One region of the Algoriphagus sp. 10J20-15 genome, then DNA from elsewhere that is predicted to be linked to it. Evidence: riboswitches for the same ligand, from Rfam matches in the RefSeq annotation. Region 1 holds a riboswitch; the other holds the start of a gene.
What was found. A riboswitch is a leader RNA that binds a small molecule or an ion and turns the genes downstream of it on or off. The one in region 1 is predicted to bind S-adenosylmethionine.
Positions count from the first base shown of each region.

Region 2: it holds a riboswitch for S-adenosylmethionine, as region 1 does, so the genes downstream of both, AC0L6R_RS16365 (trans-sulfuration enzyme family protein) here and AC0L6R_RS01510 (O-acetylhomoserine aminocarboxypropyltransferase/cysteine synthase family protein) in region 1, are expected to answer to the same signal.

Region 1 covers NZ_JBVVUG010000003.1:229,673-245,155, reverse strand. Annotated here, with positions in the region: gene AC0L6R_RS01565 (argininosuccinate synthase) at 1-170, shown strand, start outside; partial or broken gene argC (N-acetyl-gamma-glutamyl-phosphate reductase) at 163-1,132, shown strand; gene AC0L6R_RS01555 (aspartate aminotransferase family protein) at 1,290-2,435, shown strand; gene AC0L6R_RS01550 (Rossmann-fold NAD(P)-binding domain-containing protein) at 2,439-3,410, shown strand; gene argB (acetylglutamate kinase) at 3,424-4,224, shown strand; gene AC0L6R_RS01540 (M20 family metallo-hydrolase) at 4,243-5,313, shown strand; gene argH (argininosuccinate lyase) at 5,316-6,650, shown strand; gene AC0L6R_RS01530 (SulP family inorganic anion transporter) at 6,761-7,393, shown strand; gene AC0L6R_RS01525 (hypothetical protein) at 7,405-7,689, shown strand; gene AC0L6R_RS01520 (SulP family inorganic anion transporter) at 7,650-8,300, shown strand; gene AC0L6R_RS01515 (carbonic anhydrase) at 8,297-8,944, shown strand; SAM riboswitch class I at 9,038-9,146, shown strand; partial or broken gene AC0L6R_RS01510 (O-acetylhomoserine aminocarboxypropyltransferase/cysteine synthase family protein) at 9,314-10,333, shown strand; gene AC0L6R_RS01505 (PLP-dependent transferase) at 10,326-10,619, shown strand; gene AC0L6R_RS01500 (homoserine O-acetyltransferase family protein) at 10,691-11,686, shown strand; gene AC0L6R_RS01495 (DUF2147 domain-containing protein) at 11,731-12,174, opposite strand; partial or broken gene AC0L6R_RS01490 (cell division protein FtsX) at 12,966-13,857, shown strand; gene AC0L6R_RS01485 (DUF3098 domain-containing protein) at 13,862-14,074, shown strand; partial or broken gene AC0L6R_RS01480 (undecaprenyl-diphosphate phosphatase) at 14,084-14,879, shown strand; gene truB (tRNA pseudouridine(55) synthase TruB) at 14,881-15,483, shown strand, end outside.
Region 2 covers NZ_JBVVUG010000038.1:53,130-68,612, forward strand. Annotated here, with positions in the region: gene AC0L6R_RS16330 (glycosyltransferase family 2 protein) at 1-398, shown strand, start outside; gene AC0L6R_RS16335 (PspC domain-containing protein) at 395-613, opposite strand; gene AC0L6R_RS16340 (hypothetical protein) at 753-2,477, shown strand; gene AC0L6R_RS16345 (creatininase family protein) at 2,560-3,321, opposite strand; gene AC0L6R_RS16350 (isoaspartyl peptidase/L-asparaginase family protein) at 3,495-4,484, shown strand; gene AC0L6R_RS16355 (copper homeostasis protein CutC) at 4,481-5,224, shown strand; partial or broken gene AC0L6R_RS16360 (CBS domain-containing protein) at 5,426-5,888, shown strand; gene AC0L6R_RS16365 (trans-sulfuration enzyme family protein) at 5,948-7,120, opposite strand; SAM riboswitch class I at 7,223-7,325, opposite strand; gene pth (aminoacyl-tRNA hydrolase) at 7,534-8,094, opposite strand; gene AC0L6R_RS16375 (50S ribosomal protein L25) at 8,173-8,751, opposite strand; gene AC0L6R_RS16380 (ribose-phosphate pyrophosphokinase) at 8,864-9,790, opposite strand; partial or broken gene AC0L6R_RS16385 (M14 family metallopeptidase) at 10,182-12,879, shown strand; gene AC0L6R_RS16390 (EcsC family protein) at 13,045-13,761, shown strand; gene AC0L6R_RS16395 (aminotransferase class V-fold PLP-dependent enzyme) at 14,031-14,567, shown strand; gene AC0L6R_RS16400 (hypothetical protein) at 14,564-14,968, shown strand; tRNA gene AC0L6R_RS16405 (tRNA-Gln) at 15,023-15,098, opposite strand.

The DNA.
Region 1 (15,483 bases):
ACCGTTTTACTTTACTCGGAATCACTTCTGACCATGACCTGATGTCCAACAAGTTTGGCAGCTATGGTGAAATGAACAAAGGCTATACTGCTGAAGACGTGAAAGGTTTCACCAGAATTTTGGGTAACCAAACATCGATTTTCCATAAGGTAAACTCTGACAATGACTAAAATCAAAACAGCGATCATAGGCGCGGCAGGATATACGGGAGGCGAATTACTTCGTCTGCTAGTTCATCATCCTGTTTGCGAATTGGTCTACGTACATAGCAATAGCCAAAAGGGCAAAAAAGTGTCAGAGGTTCATCCGGATCTAATCGGAGATTGTGATCTAGTTTTCACAGATGAAGTTCAAACCGAAGGAATTGATGCTGTTTTCTTGGGTTTGCCACATGGTCAGACCAAAGGATTTTTAGAGCAACACTCCTTTTCCTCTGAGACAGTTTTGATCGATTTGTCCACTGATTTCCGCGACGAGTCGAATGGCTTTACGTATGGTCTTCCTGAAGTAAATGCTGCAAAAATCAAAAACGCAAAGAAGATCGCTAATCACAGGCTGCTTTGCCACTGGAATACAACTAGCATTGCTTCCAGCTATCGCAAAAGGCTGGGTGAAAAGCACAATTCAGATCTCTGGAATCACTGGAAGTACAGGTGCTGGGAAGAAACTTGCTGAGACATCTCATTTCAGCTATAGATCTTCAAATATGTCTGTCTATAAGCTTTTTACGCATCAGCATCTAAAGGAAATAAACCAGACTTTCAAGCAGCTAAATACAAGCTTTTCTTCTGAGATTCTATTTGTTCCATATCGTGGGAATTTCCCTAGAGGTATCTGGATTACAGCTTATTTCCCATTCGAAGGAACTCAGGAAGAAGCTGTAGCAGCTTACAAGGAATTCTATAAAGATGCTGCATTTACACATGTTTCTGACAACGACATCGACATGAAGCAAGCAGTGAACACAAATAAAGCGATTGTTTACGTGCAGAAAGAAGCGGGTCAATTGGTGATTTATTCTGCTATTGACAACTTGCTTAAAGGAGCTTCAGGACAGGCAGTTCAGAATTACAACTTGGCGTTTGGACTTGAGGAGAGGATGGGCTTGAATCTAAAAAGTATAGCGTTCTGATTAGATAATAGACGTTAGACACAAGATTCAAGATTTGATAAGTGATACTTTATTATTCATCATTTCTCATTTAACATTCATTATTCTCCAACCTAGAAATTGATTTACGAAGTTCTAAACAAAGCCTTAAATCGTATTTCGTCAATCGTAAATCCTCATGAAATTATTCGATGTATATCCCCTGATCCCGGTGACCATAGCAAAGGCTGATGGAGCAAAACTTTGGGACGAAAAAGGACAAGAATATATAGATCTCTATGGAGGTCACGCCGTGATTTCCATTGGTCACACACATCCACACTACGTGCAGCGTATTAAAGATCAGTTGGATCAAATCGCTTTTTATTCAAACTCAGTGCAGATTCCAATTCAAAAGGAATATGCTGAAAAATTGGGTGTTCTTTCAGGTTATCCTGAGTATGAGCTTTTCCTTTGTAATTCCGGCGCTGAAGCAAACGAGAATGCAATTAAGCTCGCATCTTTTGCAACTGGAAAATCTGGCTTTATAGCATTTTCTGGAAGTTTTCACGGAAGAACATCTGGTGCTGTCGCTCTGACAGACAATCCAAAAATCGTTGCTCCTTGCAATGCACGTGAGGATTTTCATATCATTCCTTGGGAAGATTTAGAGGCTGTAGAAGAGGCTTTGAAATCAAATGAAATAGCTGGGATAATCATCGAAGGCATACAAGGTGTAAATGGAATTCAAGTTCCAAATGCAGAATTTCTTCAGGGCTTAGCTTCACTTGCCAAAAAATATGAGGCAAAATTGATTTTGGACGAAGTCCAGTCAGGTTTTGGTCGTACAGGCAAATTCTTTGCACATCAATTGGTAGATGGAATTAGTCCCGATATCATCAGCATGGCAAAAGGAATGGGAAATGGTTTTCCTATCGGTGGGATCTTGATTTCTCCAGCTTTCAAAGCTACATACGGACTTCTTGGAACCACTTTTGGAGGCAATCATCTCGCATGTGCAGCTGGCCTAGCAGTAGTGGAAGTTATTGAAAAAGAAAACCTTCTCGAAAATGCCACAACGCTTGGTGAAAAGCTTTTAACCGAATTGAAAGGAATCCCTGGAATCACTGCTATTCGCGGCACAGGCTTAATGATCGGTATCGATCTTGACCGTGAAGCGGGACCGGTACGATCTGAATTAGTGAAGAAATACCACATGTTCACAGGAAGTGCCGCAGGAAAGAATACGATAAGACTCCTGCCTCCTTTAAATATCGAGTGGAATCAATTAAATTCGTTTATATCCGCATTAAAAGAAATCTTAAGTCAATCCCCTACCAGTTAACTAATGGCCAATATTATCCAGCCACTACAGCACTTTACAAAATTTGAATCCTTCGAATTAGGAAACCAATTAATTGAACAAGCTTTAGCATATAAGGCAAACCCAGCCCTTGATAAGGCGAAAGGTGAAGGAAAACGCATAGGATGTATTTTCTTAAATCCATCCCTGAGAACGCGTGTATCCACGCAGTTAGCAGCTATTAACTTGGGAATGGAGCCTATTGTGTTAAATATGGATAAGGAAGGTTGGGCATTGGAGATGCAGGAAGGTGCAGTAATGAATCGCGGCACTGTGGAGCATATTAAGGATGCAGCAGCAGTTTTAGGCTCCTATTTTGATATCTTGGCTATTCGTGCTTTCCCTTCTTTGACAAATAAAGAGGAAGACATGAGTGATTTCACCTTTTCTCAGTTTGTGAAGTATTCTGGAGTTCCTGTAGTAAGTCTTGAATCAGCCACTCGTCACCCTCTTCAAAGTTTGGCTGATCAGATTACGATCAGAGAAAATTGGTCTAAAAAAACCAAACCAAAGGTTGTTTTGACTTGGGGCCCACACATCAAAGCAATTCCTCATGCAGTAGCAAATTCCTTTGCAGAATGGACTCTTGGTATGGATCATGATTTGACTATTACCCATCCTACAGGATATGAGTTGGACGAGGAGTTTACTAAAGGCGCAACTATAGAATATAATCAAAGTAAAGCTTTAGAAGACGCTGATTTTGTGTATGTTAAAAATTGGTCCTCTTTTAATGATTATGGTAAGATTCTGTCCACAGATGCTTCTTGGATGCTTACCGAATATCACTTTGAAAATGCCAAAAATGCTAAAGTAATGCATTGCCTCCCTGTGAGAAGAAATCTTGAACTGTCCGATGAAATTCTTGATGGTCCTCGATCTTTGGTTCAACAGCAAGCAAAAAACAGAATTTTCGCCGCTCAGGCGGCAATTAGCCATCTGCTAGGAAACAAATAAAGACTTACACCCAATGAAAATAAGTATTATTAAAATCGGAGGTAACGTCATCGACTTTCCTGAAAAACTAGATGAATTTTTAGCCCTTTTTGCCAAATTTCCCGGACATAAAATACTCGTTCATGGAGGCGGAGTAATGGCTTCCCGATTTGGAGAATCTCTGGGTGTAATGCCTGAAATGGTAGACGGAAGAAGGATCACTGATCAGGAAACCTTGGATGTAGTGACGATGGTTTACGCGGGTCTAATCAACAAAAATATTGTCGCTAAACTTCAGGCGCTCAAGGTTAATGCTATTGGAATGTGCGGAGCTGACGGTAATATTATCCGATCTATCAAACGCCCAGTTAAAGGGATTGACTATGGATTTGTAGGTGATATACAGGAAGTTAATACCAAGTTGATTGATCATTTACTTTCAGGAGATTTGCTTCCTGTAGTAAATGCAATCACCCATGATGCAAAAGGCCAATTGCTCAACACCAACGCCGATAGCATCGCCTCTGCTCTAGCCACCAGCTTGGCAAAAGAACATCAGGTCAATTTGTATTTCTGCTTCAATAAAAGCGGAGTTTTGATTGACGAGAAAAATGAAAATTCTATCATTCCGCTTATTAATGAGGATATTTACGAGGAACTACGCAAGGAAAATGTGATTCACTCAGGTATGATCCCAAAATTGGATAATGCTTTTGAAGCCTTACAAAAAGGTGTAAATCATGTTTGGATCGGGAAAGCTGAAAACTTGCATTTGGCTGCTAAGGGTAAACTTTCGGGGACGACTATCGAGAGAAGTCGTTATGATCTTTATTAATAAAAATCTTAGGTAAGAATGGAATTATACGATAGTGCAGTTGAACTTCTTACTCGATTAATAGAGATTCCATCCTATTCGAAGGAAGAAAGCTCCACTGCTGAAGTTATTGAAGAATTTTTCACAGCTAGAGATATTGAAGTTCACAAATCTGGAAATAACATCTGGGCTTTTGCCAATACCTTTGATAAAAATAAGCCTACGATCTGGCTGAATTCCCATCACGACACCGTAAAACCAAACGCAGGCTATACCAAAGATCCCTTTCTGGCAATTCTTGAAGATGGTAAACTTTACGGTCTTGGAAGTAATGATGCTGGAGGCCCTTTGGTAAGCTTAATGGCAGCTTTTTCGCATTTCTATGAACAAGACCTTCCATTTAACCTAATCATGATCGCTTCCGCTGAGGAGGAAATTTCTGGTAAAAATGGAATTGCTTCAGTGATTGATCAACTTCCACCCTGTGAATTGGCAATCGTAGGAGAACCTACCTTGATGGATATGGCAGTTGCAGAAAAAGGCCTAATGGTAATTGATGCAAAAGTCTATGGGAAAGCAGGACATGCCGCTAGAGAAGAAGGGGTAAATGCTATTTATTTGGCGTTGGATGACTTGCAAAAAATCAAAGATTTTGAATTTAAAAAGGTTTCCCAGTTTCTGGGTAAGACGAAGGTGTCTGCCACGGTTATTCATTCTGGGCAGCAGCATAATGTAGTTCCTGATCTTTGCGAATTTGTATTGGATGTTCGAGTGACTGATGCTTATTCTTTGGAAGAAGCACTCGAGGAATTAAAAGCATCGCTTAATGCTGAACTTACTCCACGATCCCTCAGACTCCAGTCTTCTCATGTACCGGAAGGTCATTTGATTTTGAAAGTTGGCGAGCAACTTGGCCTCAAAACCTACGGAAGTCCTACTCTTTCAGATCAGGCTTTAATCCCCTACCCATCTGTCAAAATTGGCCCTGGTGATTCAGCTAGGTCACATTCTGCAGATGAATATATTTATTTGAACGAAATTCAAGAAGGCATAGAAGGCTATATCAAGATCCTTGAAAGCTATGCTGCTAAGCTTACTCAAACTAATTAGAAATGAAACTTTGGCAAAAAGAAACAGGAAGCAAAAAGGAAGTGGAATCCTTCACTATTGGCCGCGATCCTGAATTTGATATACTTTTGGCACCTTTTGATGTTCTTGGATCTATGGCTCATGCAGAGATGCTATCCACTATTGGTCTTCTAACCACAGAGGAAAATGAAATTCTGCAGCGTGGACTGAAAGACATATTCTTCGAAATTGAAAAAGGTCAGTTTGAAATAGCACCAGGTGTAGAAGATGTTCATTCTCAGGTGGAATTTCTACTTACTGAACGTTTTGGAGATGTTGGTAAGAAACTTCATAGTGGAAGAAGCCGAAATGATCAGGTTCTTGTAGATCTAAAACTCTATTACCGGGCAGCTATCCATGGAGTAGTGGAAGAAAGTATTGAGCTTTTTGATTTATTGATAAAGCTAGCGGAAAAGCATAAGCGCGATCTGATGCCAGGTTATACTCATACGCAACTTGCGATGCCTTCCTCTTTCGGACTTTGGTTTAGTTCTTTTGCCGAAGGCTTATCAGAAGATTTGGGTTTGCTGAAAGCTGCTTATGATCTGGCTAATAAAAACCCGCTGGGTTCTGCCGCAGGATATGGTTCCAGTTTTCCATTGAATAGAACAATGACAACGAAGCTGTTAGGTTTTGCTGATCTTCACCACAACGTGCTCAATGCCCAAAATAGTAGAGGAAAAACTGAGCGCACATTGTCTTTTGCAATGGCTGGAATGGCTGGCACACTGAATAGAATGGCTTCTGATGTATGTATTTTCATGAATCAGCATTTTGCCTTCATAAAATTCCCGGATGATTTGACTACTGGTAGTAGTATCATGCCTCATAAAAAGAATCCTGATGTTTTTGAGTTGATACGGGCAAAAACGAATCAGATTCAGTCAGTTCCGAATGCAGTTTCGATGATTTTGACTAACACAACGACTGGATATAGTAGAGATTTGCAATTACTTAAGGAAGAAATTTTCCCTGCTTTGGAAAGTCTAAAATCCTGTTTGAGCATGACCACTTTTATGCTAAAGTCTATCAAGGTGAAAGAGAATATTTTATCCGATCCATTTTACAAACACTTATTTTCTGTCGAGGTAGTAAATGACTTGGTATTGAAAGGAACACCTTTTAGAGATGCCTACAAGCAAGTGGGGATGGATATAGAATCCGATAATTTTGCCCCAGACCAAACCAAGTTGAATCACTCTCATGAAGGAAGTATTGGAAATTTGAACCTTCAAGAAATCGAGACAAAAATGAAAATGGCAGTGGAACAGTTTAATTTCAATTCCGTTCAGCAAACCATCGAAAATCTTTTAAAATAAGTCTTTTGACAGTTTTTATATGATAAATTAGAATGAATCGATACAATAATTTATTTTTAGGCGAAGTATAGAACAAAATTCTTTTTCCAGATACCCACAAACCCTATAAAATGAATAACCTTTTTGGTAGTAATCTCAAATATGATTTGAAAGCCAGTTTAGTGGTTTTCTTGGTCGCTTTGCCACTTTGTTTGGGGATTGCTGTTGCAAGTGGTGCACCACCAATGTCAGGTCTAATTGCTGGCATAGTCGGGGGAATAGTGATAGGGAGTCTTTCTGGTTCTAATGTAAGCGTGAGTGGCCCTGCCGCAGGATTGACAGTAATCGTACTTGATTCTATCAACAGCATGGGTAGCCTACCACTCTTTCTTGGCACACTCGTAATAGCAGGATTAATTCAGGTTGGACTAGGACTAGCAAAAGCTGGGGTAATTGGCTATTACTTTCCACACTCTGTAATCAAAGGAATGCTTACTGCAATAGGTTTAATTTTGATTTTAAAGCAGATCCCGCATGCTCTTGGCTACGATGTGGATTTGATGGGAGATCAAGCGTTTTTACAAGCAGATGATCACAATACATTTTCTGAGATTTGGTATGCTTTCAAATACAGTAGCTTCGGAGCTATCCCTATTGTATTAGTAGGTTTAGCAATTTTAATTGCTTTCGAGAAACCAAAACTTAAAAATCATAAAATTTTCGGATTTGTCCTGGAGCATTATGGGCAGTTATCTCCGGAATAATAATAAATTATTTGTATGGCATTTGGAAGCCTGAATGGCAATTAGGCGGAGAGCATTTAGTGAGTATTCCTGTGTTAAACGATTTAGGAGAAATTGGTAATTTGCTTACATTTCCTGATTTCTCAATGATAGGCGAAAGCACCTTTTGGATAGTGGCTTTGACCATTGCAATAATAGGAAGCCTTGAAACTCTCCTCAGTATAGATGCTGCTGATAAGCTTGATCCAATGAAAAGAACCAGTCCGCCTAGCCAAGAATTATTTCACAGGGTGTCGGAAACACTGTTTCGGGATTAATTGGAGGTTTACCAATCACTGCAGTAATTGTAAGGAGTTCAGCTAACATCGCTACTGGAGCAAAAACCAAGTTATCTGCAATCTTGCATGGTGTATTGTTAATGATTTTAGTATTAGCCATACCTACAACTTTAAATTTGATCCCGCTGAGCTGTTTGGCAGCTGTCTTATTTGTCGTAGGATACAAACTCGCCAAGCCAGCTATATTTATAAATATCTATAGAAATGGCTTGGATCAATTTATTCCATTTATCGTAACTGTCGTTGCTATTTTATTTACTGACCTTTTGGTGGGAATTGGTATAGGGATGGTCTTTGGGTTGTTTTTCGTAGTGAAGACAAATTTCATTCGCGCTGTAACCTTGACCGAGTTGAATGGTAACTATTTACTAAAGCTTCAAAAAGACGTGTCGTTTTTGAATAAAGCATTATTGATGAAGTTATTGGAAAGAGTCCCTTCTGGCTCCAAACTGATAATTAATGCTCAAAAATCACAATTTATAGACCACGACATACAGGAAGTTCTAAATGACTTCATTGCCTCATGTCCAGACAAAAACATAAGTGTAACAATAGAAGGATATCAATATAAAATTCACGAAACAATATGAACCCGTACGAAAAACTCTTGATACAAAATAAGGCATGGTCAGCAGATCAGAAGTTGGCTGATGCGAATTTTTTTGGAAGACTAGAAAAGCAGCAATCGCCTAAATTCCTTTGGATTGGATGTTCTGATAGTCGAGTTCCAGCTAATCAAATTACAGGTACAGACCCAGGTGAGATCTTTGTACACCGCAACATCGCAAATATGGTTGTTCATACGGATGTTAACCTACTTAGTGTATTGGAATACGCAGTTGTAGTTCTCAAAGTAGAGCACATTATTGTTTGTGGCCATTATGGTTGTGGTGGAATTGACGCCGCATTAGGGAATAAGAGCTATGGAATTATCAACAAATGGCTACTAAATATCAAGGAAGTTTATAAAACTTACCAGAAGGAGATCGATGCTATTGAAGTGCATGAGGATAAAGTGAATAAATTAGTAGAGTTGAATGTGATCGAACAATGCCAAGATTTAATCAAAACATCTACTATTCAGAAAGCTTGGAAATCAAGAAATGCACCAACAATCCATGGATGGGCCTATGGTCTAAAAGATGGTTTGGTAAATGAACTGGTCAATATCGAACCTGATCTTAACAGTATCAATCCAATCTTTAGATTTGACGCTGAGGAATTAGATAAATAAACTTCAAGTTTTTTGGTCAGCGAAGAGAAAAAATTTTGATTTCTTAATCGCTGACCCTTTATTTGCATCATCCTTTCACTTTTTAAGTGCTCGGATTTATAAAGAAGAGGCGAGAGACAGGCTCATTGACCCTCTGGCAACCTGGAAAGTCCAAGGTGCCAATTCCTGCCAAAAGAGCTATTCTCTTTTGGAACTATAAGTTCATATCACAATGCACTCAGGATACTCCCCACAAATTTCTATTTCAACGTTAACCTTGATAAAGCGCTTAGCTTTATTTATGTGTTGACTCATTTTCGCCAATTTCGAAATATTTCGATGTTGGCATTTTAATGTACATAATTTTTCAAACCATAAATCCTTAATATCATGTCTAAAAATCTTCACTTCGACACATTGCAAGTTCATGCTGGTCAAGAACCTGACCCTACAACTAACTCTCGTGCTGTTCCTATTTATCAAACGACATCCTATGTCTTCAATTCAGCTGAGCATGGCGCCAACCTGTTCGGACTAAAGGCAATTTGGCAATATCTATACTAGGATCAGAATCCTACCACAGATGTCTTTGAAAAGAGAATTGCCACTTTGGAAGGTGGCGTGGCTGCGGTAGCGACAAGTTCTGGGCAAGCAGCACAATTCTTAGCGTTAAATAATATCATGGAGGTAGGCGATAACTTCGTTTCTAGCCCATTTCTGTACGGAGGAACATTCAATCAGTTTAAAGTTGCTTTTAAACGAATCGGAATGGATGCAAGATTTGCAAAAGGTAAATCTCCGGAAGATTTTGAAGCTTTAATTGATGAAAACACAAAGGCAATCTATCTGGAGACTATAGGAAATCCTGAGTTTAATATTCCTGATTTCGAGTCTATTGCTGCAGTAGCTAAAAAGCACGATATCCCTTTGGTGGTTGATAATACTTTTGGAGCTGGCGGTTTTTTATGCCAGCCTATAGCTCATGGAGCTAATATTGTCACCTCTTCTGCGACCAAATGGATTGGTGGACACGGCACCTCAATTGGAGGAGTTATTGTTGACGCGGGGAATTTTAATTGGGGGAATGGCAAATTTAAACAGTTCTCTGAGCCTTCTGAAGGATATCATGGCTTAAATTTCTGGGAGGTTTTTGGTGAAAACAACCCTTTAGGATTACCAAATATTGCATTTGCAATACGAGCCCGAGTAGAAGGACTTCGTGATTTTGGTCCAGCAATCAGTCCTTTCAATTCTTTCCAATTACTTCAAGGGATAGAGACGCTCTCTTTAAGAGTCCAAAAAACAGTTGATAATACCTTGGCTTTGGCTAAGTGGCTGGAATCACATCCATCTGTACAAAAAGTTAACTACCAGTTGGATTACCTCTTCGCCTTACCACGATTTGGCTAAAAAATACTTGAGAAATGGTTTTGGAGGTGTTTTGAGTTTTGAACTGAAAGGTGATAAAGAGCAAGCTTCTGCATTGATTAATAACCTGGAATTAATCTCACACCTAGCCAATGTGGGCGATGCTAAAACCCTAATAATTCAACCATCCGCAACTACGCATCAGCAATTATCAGATGAAGAACAGCTTGCTGCAGGTGTTACGCCTTCCTTACTAAGAATCTCCTGTGGAATCGAACACATAGAAGATATCAAGTCGGATTTGCAACAAGCATTCGATAAAATCTAAACCAACAAATGAATCTTAAAAGTCAGTACGCTTCGAATTACCAGTAGACCCAGGAAATATTTCATTCTAGTTTGCCTCTACATCTGGAATCAGGTGAAGTTCTCCCAGAATTTGATCTTGGCTATACCACCTATGGGCAGTTAAATTCTGATAAATCAAATGTGATTTCGGTCATTCATGCGCTTACCGGAGATTCAAATGCTTCAGAATGGTGGAATGGTTTGATAGGAGAAGATAAATTCTTTGATCCTGCAAATCATTTTATCATCTGTGCAAATCTTCTAGGATCTTGCTATGGCTCCACTCAGCCATTCAGTGAGAATCCCCAAACCGGTAAACCCTATTATTACGATTTTCCTCAAATGACCACGCGGGACGTCGCGCAAGGTCTGGAACGCTTAAGGATTTACTTGAAAATAGAAACCATTCATACTCTGATCGGCGGGTCTTTAGGCGGACAGGTTGGACTTGAATGGGCTTATGAATTAGGAAGAAAGCTTAAGAATGCAATTATTCTTGCGTCTACCTCCAAATCTAGACCTTGGGTGATTGGCTTTAATGAAACCCAACGTATGGCGATAGAATCGGATTGCACTTGGGGTGAATGTAATGAAGAAGCGGGACAAAAAGGGATGGAAACGGCAAGGGCTATCGCGATGCTCACTTACAGACATCCGAATGATCTAGCTACAAAGCAGGCAGACCCGGAAAATAAATTGGATAATTATCGCGCTTCTTCATATCTCCGTTACCAAGGTCAAAAGTTAGCTAAGCGTTTTAACGCACTCTCCTACTGGACTCTGAGCAAAACCATGGATTCCCATGATTTGGGGAGAAATCGTGGTGGCTTGGAGCAGGCTCTGGGCAATATTGAAGCTAATGTATTGGCAATTGGAGTTGACTCTGACTTGCTTTTTCTACCAGAGGAATCACAATACATCAGTCAAAAGGTGAAAAAAGGTACATACAAGGAAATCACCTCAACAGCTGGTCACGATGCTTTCCTGATTGAATTTGAGCAACTTTCTTATATTCTGAAGTCGTTTTATCTGCAGCAGAAGAATTAATAGGATTAAGTAATTAGAAAAAAAATAAGGCAGAAATCTCTGCCTTATTTTTTTACTCTATTCCATTCTACGGTTCGACTCACCCAGGAATCTCCTAAGAATCCTTTGACTTCAAGAATATCTTTCTTTTTAAGCTGTAGTTCACAAGTATAGCTCAATCCTGATTCTGGATCATATATTTCGCCTTCAGACCATATTCCATTTTTATATTTTAAGCCCTTCAAAATCGTGAGTCCCATCAGAGGCCGATTTCTTAGGCTAGTGTCAGAATTTACTATATCAGTAAATGGTTCCGGATTTCCCTCTTCATGTTGGATCCAAACCAGTTTACCAATCATTTCATTTTCATTTTCCATAATTTCAATCTGAGCTGTCTTTTCAGTATTGAACCACACTCCTATTATTTTTGATTTGGATTGAGCGCGTACACTTTCGTTTCCTAAAAGGATTAATAAAACGATCATTGAAGCGTATTGACAAGTTTTCATAAAAAATTGGTTTGGTAAACTTATAATTGAGCTAAGTTTTGAATTTATCCAGTTATACCCTAAAACCATACCCAAGTATTCATGCATCCGAGTATTTCCTTTTCTGGTACTGTCCTTCATTTACTCCCCTGGGAAAGCAATTTGGATTGAGGAGAGCTCAACTTTACTCATTGCAGATGTTCATTTTGGCAAAGCCTCTCATTTTCGTAAATCGGGGATTCCTATACCAGAACCAGTGCATATAAATGATTTACAGGGGATTAAGATGCTAATTGAAAAGTATTCTCCAACTGATTTTTACATTTTAGGTGATTTATTTCACAGTGAGTGGAATGAGCAATGGGATCTGTTAACTAACTTTCTTTCAAATTTTTGAGAAACTAATTTTCATCTGATTAAAGGAAATCATGATGTTCTTTCACCAATTGCTTACAGACAATCCTTATTTAAGATTCACGAAAAACCAGTCGATCTGGGGAATTTATTTCTCACACACGAACCTGCTGCTCAAATCCCAGAAGGTAAATTAAACCTCTGCGGACACATACACCCTGGAGTTCTCTCCTACGTGGAAAGGGAAGACAGTCGATCAGAATCTCTTGTTTTCATTTGAGTGAAAATCAACTAATACTTCCGGCATTTGGTAGCTTCACAGGTCTTGCTTTAGTGAAGAGAAAACCAAAAGATCAAATTTTTGGAATAAGTGGAGAAAAAGTGATTAAAATCCTTTCTCGAGAATAGATTGGCAATATCCTTGGGGAAGGTTACTTTTGAGACAGAAATCATAATTTATGGCCAATTATCCAAGAAAGAAAAAGACACTAGGGCATTTCAAATTTCGGAAGTGTTCTATTTAGCACTACCCTGTCACTTTTTATAGTAGGTCTTTTCGGAGTGATTTTGATTCAGGCAAAAACACTGACAAGTATGATCCGGGAGAATATCGAAGTTCAGGTGTTTTTGGAGAAAAATCTGGAGCAAGAAGAACTTGATGCCATAAGCGATAACTTATCAAAACGCTCATTTATCCTTCAAAAAGGCGATACTCTGAATTTAAAGTTTGTATCTGATGAGGAAGCTGCAGCGACATTTATTGAAAGTACGGGAGAAGACTTCACCAAATTCTTAGAAGACAATCCACTTCGAGACAGCTTTGTGTTAACAATTGCAGAAGAATTTCAGACTTCAGAGCAATTGGAAGCTATTGTAGCAGAAATACAGACTATTCCAGGTGTATTTGAGGTTTCTTACATGACAGATTTAGTAGATTCCATCAACAAAAACCTACTGAAAGTAAGCTTAGTAATGGGTGGTTTTATATTGATTTTGATTATCACTGTCGTGATGTTGATCAATAATACCATACGGTTGGCTTTATTTTCTCAGCGTTTCCTGATTCGCTCAATGCAATTAGTTGGAGCTACCAGAGGATTTATAAGAAAGCCATTTTTATCACGAGCATTTTTATTTGGGTTGATGGCAGGAGGATTTGCATCCGTCATTTTATTTGGCTTGGTGAAATACACTCAAGCCAATATTGAAGGGTTTGCCATGCTCCAAAACCAGCAATTGTTATTAATCCTATTCGGAATTTTAATAACTGTCGGCGGAATTCTATCTGTACTAAGTACCTTGCGAGCTGTAAATAAGTATTTAAATATGTCTTTGGACGAACTTTATTAAGATAATGAGCAAATCATCCTTCCCATTTTCCCGCAAAAACTACAAGCTGATGTTTATCGGTATTGGATTAATAATTTTAGGATTTATCATTATTGGGCTTGATAGTGATCCTCATGGAAATGGCGTTTTAGGTTTAACCATCGGTCCAATCGTAACGCTAGCTGGATTTATTTTTGAGTTTTACGCGATTTTTGCCAAAACAGAGAGTAATAAATAAAAAGTAAGCGTGGAAATAATTGATGCGATTATCCTTGGAATCATTCAAGGTTTGACCGAGTTTTTGCCTGTATCCTCAAGCGGTCATTTAGAATTAGGTAAAGCAATTCTTGGAGAAAGTAAAATGCCGGCTGAAGGCCTGATGTTTACAGTTGTTGTTCATTTTGCCACCGCATTAAGTACGATTGTGGTTTTCCGAAAGGACATAGCCGAAATCCTAAAGGGATTGTTCAAATTTCAATGGAACGAGGAAACACAATTTGTATCTAAAATTGTATTATCCATGATCCCTGCTGCCATTGTCGGGGTGGTTTTCGCAGAGGAATTGGAGACTTTATTTGAGGGTCAAATTGTCTTTGTAGGTTGTATGCTTGTATTGACTGCAATACTGCTCTATTTGGCAGACAAAGCAAAATTCACCAACCAACCGGTGACATTCGGCCAGGCACTCATAATTGGAATTTCTCAAGCTATCGCAATTCTACCTGGCATTTCCCGATACTGGAGCGACCATATCAACATCTGTTCTTTTGGGTATTGATAAAGGTAAAGCAGCTAGATTCTCATTCCTGATGGTTGTCCCCTTAATTTTGGGAAAAATAGCTAAGGATATTCTGGATGGTGGACTTTCTCTGGAAACTGAAGGGATTGGGTACCTGAGTGCAGGATTTGTAGCTGCTTTTGTAGCTGGAATTATTGCTTGCACTTGGATGATTAAATTAGTGAAAAACAGTAAACTCAGCTATTTTTCTATCTACTGCCTGATTGTAGGTGTGATAGCAATTATCGCTGGATTATATTTATAGAATGCAAGACCAACCTTACGGAGAAGTATTTTTAATAGACAAACCTATAGAATGGACCTCTTTTGATGTTGTCAGAAAAGTTCGGAATGCTCTGAAAATCAAAAAAGTGGGTCATGCCGGCACACTTGATCCCTTGGCAACTGGTTTACTTATCGTTTGCGCAGGCAAAATGACTAAGCAAATCGATTCTTTTATGGGGCAGGAAAAGGAATACACCGGGACTTTTGTAATTGGGGCTACAACAGATTCATTTGATCTTGAGCAACCCATTATCCCCGTTGCAGATCCATCACACATCACCATAGATCAAGTAAAAGTTGCTGTAAAAGAACTTACAGGTGACATAATGCAAATCCCTCCTATGCACTCAGCCATTAAAGTAGATGGGAAGCGTGTATATGAATCAGCAAGGAAAGGCAAAGAAGTGAAAATGGATCCACGTCCTGTGAGTGTAAGTGTATTTGAAATTACGAAGTTTGAAAACCCCGTTGTAGAGTTTAGAATAGTTTGCTCTAAAGGAACCTATATCCGGAGTTTGGCTAGGGATCTTGGTGAGAAATTAAACGTAGGAGCATACATGAGTTCGCTTTGCAGAACCAGAATC
Region 2 (15,483 bases), on a different contig from region 1:
GAAGATCAGGCTGGAAGATTGGCTATTACGGACCAGTGGCAGTCTATCATTTAGGAGGAGCCACGCTTGACAGAGCAAGTCCGAAGAAATTATACCTGAATATTAGAAATAGTCTGAGTATGATTTATAAGAATGAGAGCTCATCAAGATTCCTCAAAATTTTTATGGTCAAGTCTTTGTTAGAGCATCTTGCTGCAATTAGCTACATGAGCCAAGGCAGAAAAGAATTTGCGAAAGCAGTTTTGAATGCTTACAAACACTTTGGAGATAAAAAGAAAGCAATAAATAAATTCCATCCTACCATGGAAGGAAGAAAGGAAATACCAAGAAGGGGGAAGGTAGGTCTGATCTTTTGGAACTGGAAAGTTCTAGGGAAAAAGACCTTTGATCAACTTTAATCGAAAAGAACTGGATTGTTCTTTTTCCTGAAAAACTTTCTGATTTTCATAGTCATGGCCATACTTACGTAAAGAATAACCGGTGAGCCCATTGTGACAAATGAGGCATAAATGAAGAATAAACGAATACTGTCAATTGGAAAATTGAGTTTTTCACCCAAGCGTGAGCATACCCCAAAGGCTCTTTCTTCGAAAAATATTTTCAGCTTTTCCATGGTTATAGATGATTTCGTTGCGGTAAATTTAGAAAAAAGTCTGGTGAATTAATAAATAAGAATGTTAGACCTATTGTTTAAGAAAAAGCCTGTTTTGTTATTATTTGTTTTATTCCCAATACTTTGCGGTTCAATAATTATGCCCGAAACTGACTTTTTGGAAGATTCGAAAGTGGTCCCGGGTAAGTTGGAGTTTATCAGAGATTCTGTGAGATTCGAAGTGACAGGTACAATTCCAATTGAATCTGCCCTTAGTCCCAAAAATCCTAAAATTAATGTTCTTCTCAAATCTTCGGAAAACTCCCTGCTTTTTGAAGCACTTGAGTTGACCAAAAATGTAGGGGACTACTCTTATAATCAATCCTTTACTTTAGCCTATGAGCCTTGGATGGAAGGAGCTTTTCTGGAAATTCAGTTTTTTCAAGGGAAAAAAGCGCTTGATGAACCGTATCAGAAGAAGGTTTTGGCGCGGGGAGTAATAACAACGCCATTACTGGCGAAAGTAGGGAAGGTGAATTACGATGAACCTATTCCTCAGGTAGGGCTTTTTATATCGACAGGAATCATGGATACAGATCTGTCACGGTCCAAAGAGTTTTTAATCAAATTCGATGCTGGGTCTTCCACTATCAAAAGGAATAGTGCAAACACGCAAGCAATCGCCGATTTGAAGACTTTCCTCACTGAGAACTCGTCAGTTTTATCATTTAAAATCACTGGCGTGCAATCTCCTGAAACTGCAGAAGGTAGTAGCAGTAAGCTAGGGATGGATAGAGCAGAGGCAGTAAATAGATTGCTAAAAGAATCTAATATTTCGATAAGAGATAGCCTTTTAGAAGTGTCTTCGAGATGGAATGACTGGTTCGATTTTCGTTTGCTGCTCCGTGAGTATGAAAAAATTTCTACACAGCGTAAGGATCAGTACTATGCAGTATTGTTAAATGAATTGGATTATCAGACTCAATCTCAGGCATTAAGAAAAATATCAGGTTTTAATCAAGTGGCAAGTGATTTATTCCCAAATCTGAGAGTTGCAAAAATTGAAGTAGTAGCTAAACCTCTTCCGGGGCTTAATCAGGCTCAGTCTATGATTCTCCAAAAAGCACTAGAGCAAAGTAATGGGAATTCTGAGCTTGATATGGCTGATTGGGCTATTGCCGGAGAAACTACCCCTAGGTTGGAAGACAAGGCTAAGATCTACAGTAAGATGACGGAATTGTTTCGGTCTGTGATTCCGTATAATAATTTGGCAGTAGTAAAGATGCGCTTGGCACAGCGAACCCTGGATCAGGAGGCGAAAGATGCGCTGTGGAAAGAAGCAAATGAGCTTTTGTACCAAGCTGCCAAAATTGACACCAATCCCTATGTGCTACATAATCAAGGGCAGATCATGGTCCTGCAGGGCAAAACTTGGGAGGCGTATAAGAAACTTTCGGATGCTTCAGTACTCACTCGGAATGATGATTTCCTCAGGTACAATGAAAGCTTGAGAGGTGCATTGGATATTTTGAGAGGTGATTATAAGTTGGCCACACTTCGTTTTAATTACAACTATACCGAGCCTAAGGATTTTTTCAACAAGGGATTGGCCTATTATCTTGCAAAGGATTTTGCGAATGCTAGTCTGTCTTTTGAGGAGTCTGTTATGGCTGGGAGAAACTATGGCTATGGTTTTTATGGGCTGGCTATGATAGCAGCCGAAAGTGGCCAAGCAGAAGTAGCACTTCTGCAGTTGGACAGAGCGATCCATTCCAGTGAATTGCTTTATCAAAAAGCTCTGGTAGATCCGATTTTTGAAGAAATCCGATCTACTGACGAGTTCTTTCAGATTTTTAGACCTGCTGCAAGCAAAAAAGAAAATTAAAGGTTAATCTAGATTAGGAAGAAATATTCTTTTGCCCTGACAAAGAAAATGTTAAGTAATTAAGGAGGCTGCTATGGACTAATTATTCGTAAAGGTTTCCAGCTTTTGCTTGGCAGATATCTACCATAAGTTGAGCCACTTTATCAGTCACGTCCTCAAGGTATTTCTTGCCATTTTCTGGTGAGGATTTTTTCGGATTACCAATTCCAGTATCTTCGGTGACTTCTGACCATTTCCGCTCTGCCCAAGCCCATTTCTCTTTTATTCCTTGAATTTTAGATTTTTTTTCCGCCCCATCTCCAGCTTGATCTAGCGGTAAAACCAACTCTGGATGTAGATGCATGATGATGGAAGTTTCCATTTCATCAGCATGGTCTCCCGCTTCTTCAAAGTATTTCGTTTTGTCCAGAGCCTGAAACCAATTACAGGTGAAAAGCATCATGTCAGGAAACTGCAGTCCCAGCTCACGAAGCATGGTCTTGAAATCATTTCCTCCATGGCTGTTTAGGATTAATAGCTTCTTGGTTCCCTGACGATCCAGCACAGTGATAATGTCTTTAAGAATTAATAGCTGCGTACTAGGATTCAGATTGATGTCCAGGTAGATGTCTGATTGCCCAGTGTTTACTCCAAATGGGATAGTAGGCATAATTGTGACATTGGATCCTTTTTCCCATGCTTTTCTTCCAGCTTCACTGGCTACAGCATCTGCTTCATAGACATCCGTACCATAGGGCATATGATAATTATGCGCTTCAGTTGCTCCCCAAGGCAACACAGCCAATTCAAAACGATGATCTTTTAGTGTTTTCCAGTTTGATTCAGCTAGTAGGTAGGGTTTCATATGTATTAGATTACTTGAGGTTGGTATAATGGAGATAATTTGATCAGTGATATTCTCGTTTTCAGTTGCCTTGGACGGCTTATTTCATCAACGGATTTTAAATGAAGTGAAGGATGGTTAGCCTAATTAGCTCCAATTTTAATAATTTGAGGCCTGATTCTAAATTAACTCGAATGTCACAAAGAAGAAAATTTATCAAGCAATCCCTAATGGGCTCTGCCTTATTTATACCTGAAGTATCATCTATAGCGGAAGCAAAAGCTCCTTCGCTTTTCAAAGGAGAAAAGCCCCTAATCCTCTCTACCTGGAATCATGGATTGCCAGCAAATGCTGCCGCGGTTGAAAAACTGAAGTCAGGAGGAAGTATTATTGATGCGGTTGAAACTGGGGTAAAGGATACGGAATTAGATTTAAGTAACCTTTCAGTAGGCTTGCAAGGCTTACCAGACAGGGAGGGGATTACCACTCTTGATGCTTCAATTATGTCTGGTGATGGCTCCTGTGGAGCTGTGGCTTTCGTGAGACAAGTGAAGCATCCGATTTCACTGGCGCGAGTGGTGATGGAAAAAACTCCTCATGTAATGATAGTAGGAGAGGGTGCCAAGCAGTTGGCTATTGCTGAAGGCTTTCCTATAGAGAAAGAGGAATTGAGCCCCGGCGCAAAAAAAGCCTACCTTAAATGGAAGGAAACTAGCCAATACAAGCCTGTGATCAATATTGAAAACCACGATACTATCGGAATGATTGGTATGGATGCGAAAGGCAATCTTGCGGGAAGTTGTACTACGAGTGGGCTTTCCTACAAAATGCATGGAAGAGTGGGAGACAGCCCGATTATTGGGGCTGGATTATTTGTAGATAATGAAGTAGGAGCAGCTACTGCAACAGGACTTGGCGAATCGATTATTAGGATTTGCGGAAGCTTTTTGATCGTTGAGTTAATGCGTCAGGGACGCACTCCTCAGGAAGCGTGTGAAGAAGCAGTTAGACGTTTGATTGCAAAAAACAGCAAGGATATTAAAGATATACAAGCTGGATTCCTAGCTATGAATAAAGATGGAGAAGTAGGGGCTTATGCCGTTCATCCAGGTTTCAACTTTGCACAAGCGACGCTGCAAAACAATGTAATGATTGAATCGGGTTCTCATTTCAAAAAAGGATGAGTAAAATAATCTTAGAATCTCCAGTGTTCAATGTTGAGGCAGCTTTAGATGCAGCTCAATTTGGAGTGGATAGATTGGAGCTTTGTGCTAATTTTCCGGAGGGTGGAGAGACGCCAAGCATAGGAATGCTAAAATTTCTAAAGACAGAGATAGATATTCCTGTATTTGTAATGATCCGTCCAAGAGGAGGGGATTTCGCATACTCTCAAAAGGAATTGATGGTGATGAAGCGCGATATAGAATTGCTTGGGGAGCATGGTGCTGATGGTTTTGTTTTTGGTGTTTTGGATAATCAGGGGTATGTGGATAGCGATTCTTGTAAAACTCTTTTACGAGCAGCCTCTGGAAAGCCATGTACTTTTCATCGTGCATTTGATGCTTCAGCTGATTTCTTTGATTCCTTGGAGAAAATCATTTCCTGTGGATTTGATAGAATATTGACATCTGGAGGTAAAAATTCTGTAACCGAAGGGATGGATACCCTGAAAGAATTACTCGTGAAAGCTCAGGATAGGATTAGTGTTATGCCAGGTGGAGGAACTAAACCAGCTCATGTGTTGGAGTTGAGGAAAACTGGATTTTTGCAAGAAATCCACGCTTCCTGCAAGACTAGAATTCCTTCAGCTAATCAATTTGTAAACCCAGATTTGTCATTCTCTGATGATCCACAATCATTCACACACCATCTTAGAATTGACAAGGAAGTGGTTGAACAATTTTTGAAAGTGATAGCAGAATAAGTCAAGTTACCTTCCTGTTTAATTAATTCAATAATGAGTCACTTAATTGTAAGTGACTCAATGTTTATAGAGGAGTTTAGTGTATTTTGAATTGCTGACGATTTTAAAAATATAGTACTGATTATATCTATTTTTTAAACTATAATTTTTAATTGTAGTATATATTCAGTAATTTATTCTTTCAACTTTAATTTTTAATTTATGGTAAAAAGTTATCAAGGGGTAAGGATGGCAGAGCCCAAAAAAGCCCCGATTCCACAAATTCTCGTCAAAGAGTATATGAGTACCAGTTTGATTACTTTCAAGCCAGATGATACCATCGATCAGGTGATGGAGGTTCTCACCAAGCGGAAAATTTCAGGCGCACCTGTAATAGATGCATCCGGTGGGCTGGTTGGCATTATCTCAGAAGTGGATTGTCTCAAGGAGATAATCAAAGGGAAGTATACCAATACACCGAAGTTTCCAGCAAAAGTAAGTGAACATATGTCCGTTGATGTGCTTACACTTTCTCCTGATTTATCAATATTCGATGCAGGCATCTTTATTTTTAGAACATAAAATCCGAAGATTCCCAGTAATGAAAGATGGCGTGCTTTTAGGTCAAATAAGCCTTAGTGATATAATCAGAGCATTCCCTACAATGAAACATACTACATGGTAAATAAAAAATTGGTTTAAAATGTAACATGCCCCTGAAGATAATGTATTCAGGGGCATTTTTTATTTGGAGGAGTCTATTGCTCTTTCCACATCTTGTATAATATCTTCGTAGTGCTCCAGCCCCACGGATAGTCTTACTAGTCCATCCGAGATCCCTACCTGAGCTCTTTCTTCAGTTGATAATTTGCTATGCGTAGTCGATGCTGGATGCGTCACTATACTTCGGCTATCTCCAAGATTTGCTGTAATGGAAATCATCTGAAGTTTGTCTATAAATCGCTGAGCACGTTGTACTCCGCCTTTCAGGTCAAGTGTGATCACACCGCCTCCCTGGCTCATTTGCTTTTTAGCTACTTCGTATTGAGGGTGTGACTTCAAAAAAGGATATTTTACGGCTAGCAATTCAGAGTTGCCTTCAAAATATTCAGCAACTTTCAGCGCGTTACTACAGTGTCTGTCCATTCTCAAGCCTAGGGTTTCCATACTCTTGGCAAGAATCCAAGCATTGAATGGAGAAATGGCAGGACCTGTATGTCTGGCAAAAAACTGCACTTCTTTCATCAAGTCGGCTTTTCCTAAGATCAAACCTCCAAGTACTCTTCCTTGACCATCAATGTATTTCGTCGCACTGTGAGTCACAATATGTGCACCCCACTTAGTTGGTTGCTGTAAGTATGGCGTTGCAAAGCAATTATCAACAACTAGGATTAGGTTGTGTGCAGCAGCGAATTTTCCAGCCCATTCCAAATCGATTATTTCCAAACCTGGATTGGATGGAGTTTCAATAAATAGCATTTTGGTATTGGGCTGTACGAGTTTTTCCCAGTTTAGATAATCTGAAATATCTCCGTAGGTAGAGGTTATCCCCCACTTCGGAAACACTTTAGTCAACAGCTGGTGCGTAGAACCAAATAGGGAACGGGCAGCTAGTACATGATCTCCTTGCTGAAGCAATGCGGCAATACTTCCAAACATCGCAGCCATTCCTGATGCGGTTGCAAACCCATCTTCAGTTCCTTCCGCTGCACAAACTTTCTCAATGAGATCACTGGAGTTGGGGTTGGCATACCTAGAATAGATATTTCCTTCTTTTTCATCAGCAAAGGTGGCTCTGGCTTCTTCGGCAGAGTCAAATGTAAAGCTAGATGTAAGGTAAATCGGAGCAGAATGCTCTCTCTGGCTGGATTTGGAAGGGGAGATCCGTACAGAATTAGTTTCGAAATGCTTACTCATTTATTGATCAGTTAATATTTTGACATGACTAATCAAGCAGATTTGAGAAAATCAAACCCAAAAGCGGTAAACGAACTAAAAGGGATTATTGTGAAGTAAGCCAATCTATAGTTCCCGCAAAGGGTAGGATTTGGCACCGTTCTCCGTTTCGGGATGGTTGCCAGAGGGTCATAGAGCCTAATCTCTCGCCTCTTCTTTATAAATCAGTTGCCTGAAGTGATGCAAAGAAAGACCTAGATTTGGGGAAATCCAAATCTTATTTAATCAATTATGATTATCCGCAATGTTGCCAGTCACCTGAGAATCTTTGCTTATCAGGTTGGAAGATCGTTGACCGATGTCGGGTCTTAAATTTAACATTACTTACATTGCTTTTGCCACGTTACTGGTTGAAAAGCGGATATGCATATTAATCAATCATTAAATTGATTCATGGTGCGATCAATTCCTGTCGCACAAAAACTTAGAGTCATTTCTATCGCTTTATCCATCATAGTGGGTAATTCAGCGAATTCATCTTGGGTGAATTTCCCTAACACAAAATCGACTTGTCTACCTTTAGGAAAATCGTCTCCAATTCCCATTCTCAACCTTGGGTAGTTTTGTCCTCCTGTAAGTTCTTCGATATTTTTCAAGCCATTATGACCAGCAGCACTTCCTTTGGGTTTCATTCGAAGTTTCCCGAAGGGAATGGCTACATCATCTACGATTACTAAGGTGTTTTCCTTTGGGATTTGTAGTTCTTTCATCCAGTAGTTCATTGCTTTACCACTAAGATTCATATAAGTGGTTGGTTTGATTAGGTGAATTGTTCTGCCTTTAAACTTGAATTCTGTTTTGAAGGCAAGACGATCACTTTTCCATGAGCATTGCTTCGCATCTGCAAGTCTATCCACGGTCAAAAATCCAATGTTGTGCCTGGTAAGTTCGTATTCTGGCCCTATGTTCCCTAGGCCTATGATTAAGTATTTCATCTTTTGTAGCTATCCGGCTTGAAAATAAAAAATCCTGCCCAGTTACGGGCAGGATTTTGAATGATTAAGAAGTTGAGATTATTCTTCTCCGCCTTTCTTGCCTCTAAGTGCTCTTGGAATACCAATAGTCACGATAGAAACATTTGGACTAGTAAGAATTTCAAAGCCTTCTACATTTAAGTCCTCAACCTTGAATGATTTACCTAAATCAAGGTTAGAAATATCAACAGGGATGACGTCTGGGAAATCTTTTGCAAGACCTTTAACTTTCAATACCCTAGTTTTTAATTCTAATTTACCACCTTTTGCAAGTCCTGGAGAGCTTCCTGATACTTTAACAGGGATCTCAAACTTGATAGGCTTGTCTTCTGCATATGCTACGAAGTCAGCATGCATCAGCATTTCACTAACTGGATGAAACTGTGCGTCTTTCAATACTGCCTTGATGATAGTTCCTTCGATATTCAAAGAAACCATATGAACTTCAGGAGTGTATATCAAGTCTCTGAATAGGATGATTGGAGAGTAGAAGTGAATCTGCTCTTTGATACCAGGTCCGTAAACCACGCAGGGAACATTACCTGATTCTCTCAATTCAGAAAGACTGGCACTGTCGAGATTTGCTCTTTTAAACCCTATAATCTCTAGATTTTTCATATGTAATTATTGATTTTTAATTGTCATATGGAATCTCGCATTATGGATTACATCCCTCCTTGAGATGCTTTTCCAAGCTCGATTTCATAGTGTATTTGTATTAAATTGGTTCTTATATAAACAAAGAACTGATAGTAGTATTTCCAGTCACGGCATGAATTGCCTTTGCGAAAAGATCTGCTACTGTCAATACTCTGATTTTGGATGATTGTTGTTTTGGGAAGATGGTGTCAGTGATGACCAATTCTTCTAAAACTGAGTTTTCGATGTTTTCGTAAGCTTTTCCTGAGAGAACTCCATGTGTTGCAATGGCTCTTACAGAATTAGCTCCTTTCTCCATGACCATTTCGGCTGCTTTGCAGAGTGTGCCTGCTGTGTCCACCAAATCGTCTACAAGTATAACGTCCTTACCCTCTACATCCCCGATTACTTGCATTGAAGCAATCTCGTTGGCTCTTTTTCTGTGCTTATCACAGACGACCATTTCTACTTCAAAATGCTTAGCATAAGCTCTGGCTCTAGCCACTCCTCCTACATCTGGTGATGCAAAAATCATGTCCGGCAGCCTTAGCGAATTCAAATAGGGCACAAAAATAGCTGATCCATTTAAATGATCCAAAGGTATGTCAAAAAAACCTTGAATTTGTCCGGCATGTAAGTCGCAAGTCATAATGCGATCTGCTCCTGCTGAAGTGATCATATTGGCAATTGCTTTTGCAGCAATACTAACTCGAGGCCTATCTTTCCTGTCTTGTCGGGCATATCCAAAATAAGGAATTACCGCACAAACTTTATACGCACTGGCTCTTTTGGCTGCATCTATCATCAGACATAGCTCCAAAAGATTATCGCTAGGCGGTGTAGTACTTTGGACCAAAAAGACCGTACAGCCCCTAATGGATTCATCAAAGCTGGGAGATAATTCACCGTCACTAAACTTAGAAAGGGTGAGATCACCTAGCTTTTTGCCATAGTTTTTAGCTACTTTTTGTGCAAGAGTTTGGCTGTTAGTGCCTGAAAAGATTTTAACCTCGGACATGGTTAGTTGTTTTTTTCGGGAAAGATGTGGAATGGATTTAAGATCAAAAGTAATAATTTTTGAATGGATGGCTATGATACTTGTTGTTGATTCAGAATATAATTTTGGTTTATGGGAGGATTAAGCACATTCTGAGAATTTTTATGTCGTACAAAATTTAATGGTACATGGAATAAATTTTGAAATTTATACAAAGCTCTACTTTACAGTTGATGTTTCTAATTATTGCTATTTCTTGATATTGAGTTACATCTTCTAATAGTTGTACTTTTTTTACTCAATTTTCCGATCCTGTAAAATTTCGATAAAACTGGCATTCATTCAATGATGGCCTCTTTTTTCATACTATTTTAGAATGCGAAATATCAGAATTATATCAACCCATATACATATGAGATTAAAAATTACACTAATAATACTGCTTACTTCTTTGACACTCGGAGTGTTTGCGCAGTCTGTCCCAACACCAAAATCCCACTTTGGTTTTAACATAGGAGATGATTACCAGCTTGCCAATTTTACTCAGACTGAGGCTTATTTTAAGAAAGTGGCTGATGCGAGTGATCGGGTGAAAATGCTTGAAATAGGCAAAACCGAATATGGGAGATCTCAGCCTATGATGATTGTGACGGCTCCAGACAACTTCGAAAAACTCGATCGATACAAGGAAATTTCACAGACTCTTGCGCATGCTGAAATAACAAAAGAGGAAGCAGAAAAACTTTCCATCGAAGGTAAACCAGTGATTTGGATCGATGGTGGTCTGCATGCTAACGAGGTGGTAGGTCCACACCAGTTGATCGAAACGCTATATCAACTAGCATCTAGAGATGATGCTGAGACTTTGAAAATCTTAGATAATGTCATTATTCTACTGGTGCATGCTAATCCGGATGGGATGGAAATCATGTCTGACTGGTACATGAGAAAAGAAGATCCAAAAGAGCGCGATCAAAATATCCCAATTCTCTATCAGAAATATGTAGGACACGATAACAACCGTGATTTCTATATGAATAATATGAGTGAGGCGGCAAATATGTCACTTCAGCAGTATGTAGAGTGGATTCCTCAGGTAATTTACAATCACCATCAGACTGGCCCGGCAGGAACCGTAGTGGCTGGCCCTCCATATAGGGACCCATTCAATCACGTGTTTGATCCGCTGATCATCACTAGTCTTGATGCAGTAGGCGCTGCTATGATCAATAGAATGCACCAAGAAGATCGGCCTGGCTATACCAGACTAGATGGATCAGTTTTTTCCACTTGGTGGAATGGTGGCTTGCGCACAACACCTTATTATCATAACATCATAGGGATACTGACTGAAATCATAGGCAATCCTACGCCTATGGAGATACCTTTGGTACCAGAGCGTTTGATTCCGAATAACGGAACTCCGTATCCGGTCACTCCTCAGGAATGGCATTTTAGACAGTCGATTGATTATTCAGTCTCCTTGAATTATGCAATCTTCAACCATGCCGTTCGTCACGGAGATGAATTGCTTATGAATATTTATTTGATGGGTAGGAAGTCTATTGACAAAGGCAGCCAAGATAACTGGACTATGTATCCTAAATATGCGCAAGCTGTCGAAGATGCATTCAAAGAAGCTCAGAAAAGCAAGGGAGATGAAAATAGCACTAGATCAAGATTCCCGACACAATTCTATGACACCGTTTATACAGACCCTGCTAATCGGGATCCTAGAGGTTATATTCTTTCTGCAGATCAATCTGATTTTCCTACAGCAGTGAAGTTCATGAATGCGCTGATCAAGTCGGGTATTTTGGTGGAAAAGGCTACAGAGGAATTTACTGTAAATGGTAAAACCTATCCTGCTAATTCATTTATCGTGAAAACTGCCCAAGCATTCCGCCCCCACGTGATTGACATGTTTGAGGCGCAAGATCATCCAAATGATTTTCTCTACCCTGGTGGACCTCCAATTCGTCCGTATGATGCATGCAGGCTGGACATTAGCTTTGCAAATGGGAGTGGAAGTAGATAAATTATACGAAGGTTTTGAAGGTCCATTTGAGCGAATCCCATACGGTGAAATCCAATCACCGCCTTCCAAAGTCCTTGCAAATGGTTCTGGTTATTTACTTGATGCCAGAAACAATAACAGTTTTATGGCAGTGAATGATTTGCTAAAAGCCAAAGTAAAGGTCTATAGAACTGTTGCTCCCGTCGATGGCTTGCCTATAGGCTCGTTTTATGTGAGTGGGGGTAAAAAGGAGTTGGAAGTGGCAGCCAAAGAGTATGGTGTGTATCCTGTGCCTGCCTCTATGCCCAAAAACGCTACCCAGATTCAACCAGCACGAATTGGTTTGTATGACTATTACGGTGGGTCTATGCCTTCAGGTTGGGTTCGTTGGATGATGGAGCAATTCCACTTTGATTACCAATTGATTTTCCCAGAAGAAATAAATGCTGGCGGTCTGAATGATAAATATGATGTTTTATTGTTTATCAGTTCAGGAATTCCTTCAGTTGGTTCTAGGGGCTATGGTAGATCACAACCCAAGCCAGAAGAAATCGATGAGAAGTATCGACATATGTTAGGGAGCTTCACGGCAGAAGAGTCTGTTCCTCAATTGAAAGAATTTATTGAAAATGGTGGTGAGGTTATTTCGGTAGGCTCAGCTACAGAACTTGCCTTTCACTTTGGATTGCCAGTAGAGGACGCACTTGTAGAAGTCGATGCCAATGGCAAAGCCAGATCGCTGAGCGGAGAGAAGTATTATGTGCCAGGTTCTGTGTTGGAAATGCACGTAGATAATTCTGTACCGATCAACTATGGGATGGGAGAAGAAGCTTATATCATGTTCAATAGAAGTCCGGTATTCAAATTGGCACCTTCTGCTGCAAATAAGGGGGTAAAACCAATTGCTTGGTTTGGAGAAGAGGAGCCATTGAGAAGCGGATGGGCATGGGGGCAATCCTATCTGAAAAATGGTGTCACCGCCTTTGAAGCTAAAATAGGAAAAGGAAAGTTCTATGCTTTTGGGCCAGAGATTACCTTCAGAGCTCAGTCACATGGTACGTTTAAGATGCTCTTCAATGGCTTATATAAATAGAATAGCAATTCTGTAAAAAGAAAAACCGCCTCTATCAAGGCGGTTTTTCTTTTTTAAAAGGTGCACTGGTTAAAAAGTTTAGAATGATTTATTACTTTCTTTAGTTATATGCGTATGCTATAATTGGCTAATTAAAACGCCAAATACTTTTAATATAGATATCAAATGGACTCGTATTTACATTATGCCCATGCCGAACTCGCGCTTTGGCAGTATAGAATGAAAAAGAAGCCAAGTCTCGGCGGGCGCTTAACGCATGGGGTACAGAATAAAATCAATAGCTGGATTCCTGAAAAAGTCCACAAAGTAGTGACAGCAGCCATTGAGAATATGGTGAAAGTAGTGCTTACTGGCTCGAGCTGGATTGTGCCAAAACCAGATGAGAGTTTGACTTTAAAGCAGCGGGAATTCAAAGTAAGAAGTAGAATCAAGTGGTATAGAAATACTGCTTCCGTTGAAGGCGCTGTGACTGGAGCTGGAGGAATATTGATGGGTTTTGCAGATTTTCCGGCGTTTCTGACGATCAAAATGAAGATGCTTTTTGATATAGCAGCTCTTTACGGTTTTGATACAAAAGATTTCCAAGAGCGTTTGTTTCTCCTTTATGTTTTTCAGCTAAGTTTCTCATCCCAGCACAGGAGGAATGATCTGATTGGGCTTATTGAAAACTGGGAAGAATATAGAAGTACTTTGCCAAAAGACTTCAAGGAGTTTGACTGGAAGACCTTTCAACTGGATTATAGAGACTACATCGACCTCGCCAAGCTAGCACAATTAATTCCAGTTGTGGGAGCAGGAGTGGGTGCAATAGCGAATTATCGCTTGACTGAGCATTTAGGTAGATATGCAATGAACGCATATAGATTACGTGTGTTAGAGTAATAGTTTGGCTTGGTCAAACTGTGTTTTAGTAATATGAAATAATTCAACGCGTATGGAATCTCAAAAACACCTATTCAGCCTTGATCCTGATATTCATTACCTCAACTGCGGCTATAAAGGACCGCTCATGAAGGTATCTGAGCAAGCTGCAATAGAAGCATTAATTCGAGAACGAAACCCCACTAGCATAGCTCCGGATAGACTCCTTTACAGGCGCCAAGGAAGTAAAAGGGAGGTTTGCTGATTTAGTAAATTGTGATCCCTTACAAGTGGCTTTGATTCCTTCCACTTCCTATGGCTTTGCTACAGCACTTGGTAATATTTCTTGTGAGCCTGGTCAGCATGCGATCGTTTTGGAGGATGAATTTCCAAGTGGGTACTTCTCTCTTAAAACCTGGTGTGACAAAAATCAAGCGATACTAAGGGTAATAGGTCCTGATAAGGATGCTTCTACTCCAGGAGAAAGTTGGAACAGGAAAATACTTGATAGCATAACTTCAGAGACAGCCGTGGTGCTGATGTCTTCTGTACACTGGATGAATGGTCTGAAATTCGATTTGGAGAGTATAGGTCAAAAATGTAAAACTGAGGGAGCTATTTTTATTGTAGATGGCACACAGTCTACTGGTGCTGCGGAGATGGACGTAAAGCGCTTTAAAATTGATGCCCTGATCTGTGCAAGTTACAAATGGCTCTTTGGCCCTTATGGGATTGGGATTTCCTTCTTTGGGCCAGCGTTTGATGGCGGAGAGCCTTTGGAAGAGTCTTGGTCAATCGTACCAATTCTCAGGATTTTGGCAATTTGACAAAATACGACCACGAGTACACAGAGGAGTCAGGGCGATACAATGTAGGCGAGATGAGTAATTTCATTCTTTTGCCTATGCTAAATGCCTCACTAAAGCAGATTAGCGAGTGGACGGTGGCGGAAATAGAGAAATATTGCAGTGAGCTCACTGCACCACTTTATGATTACTTGAAAAGCAGAAATGTGGTGCTTGAAGATGAACAATACACATCTTATCATCTTTTTTGCTTAAAACTTCCTGAGTATATTGATCCTGAGCTTTTGAAAAATAATTTGCTGGAAAATAGAGTTTCTGTTTCTAATAGAGGGGGGAATTTGAGAATTTCAGTGAATGTCTTTAATACCCCCGAAGATATAAATAGGCTAATCCAGGTGTTGGAGATGAGTAGGTTGTCTTAGGTCTCGACCAAACAAAAAAAAGCCGCTGAATTTTCAGCGGCTTTTTACTTTCTGTTGGTCTACCAGGGCCTCGAACCTGTGACTCTTCCTGAACCAAAATCAGACGTGTTGCCAGTTACACCATAGACCAGTTTTGGATGAGATTCCTTTTGGGGTCTCTTAAAGTGTCACAAAGGTAAAGTCTCTGGTTCTTTTTTTCCAAGCTAGCCCGAAAACATTTTTTGTGTTTAGGCTTAATTATCTTTTAATCAGCTGAAAATAAAGCGCTTTTAATTTTAGTGGACTCGTTTTTTTGTTTTTCAAACCATTAATTCTCTTTTTCAATAATTGAAAATATTTGGGTTTAAAATTGTGATATTGTTAATAGTGAGTGCGTTATGTTGCTTAATTAGAAATGTTTATTGATTTTTGTCGAAATATTGACAAACTATTAAACCATTATCTACTATGCAAGTTGACAAATTAGAAAAAACAGTGCCTGAGGTGGTACAGAAATTAACAAAAGTCGAAATCAG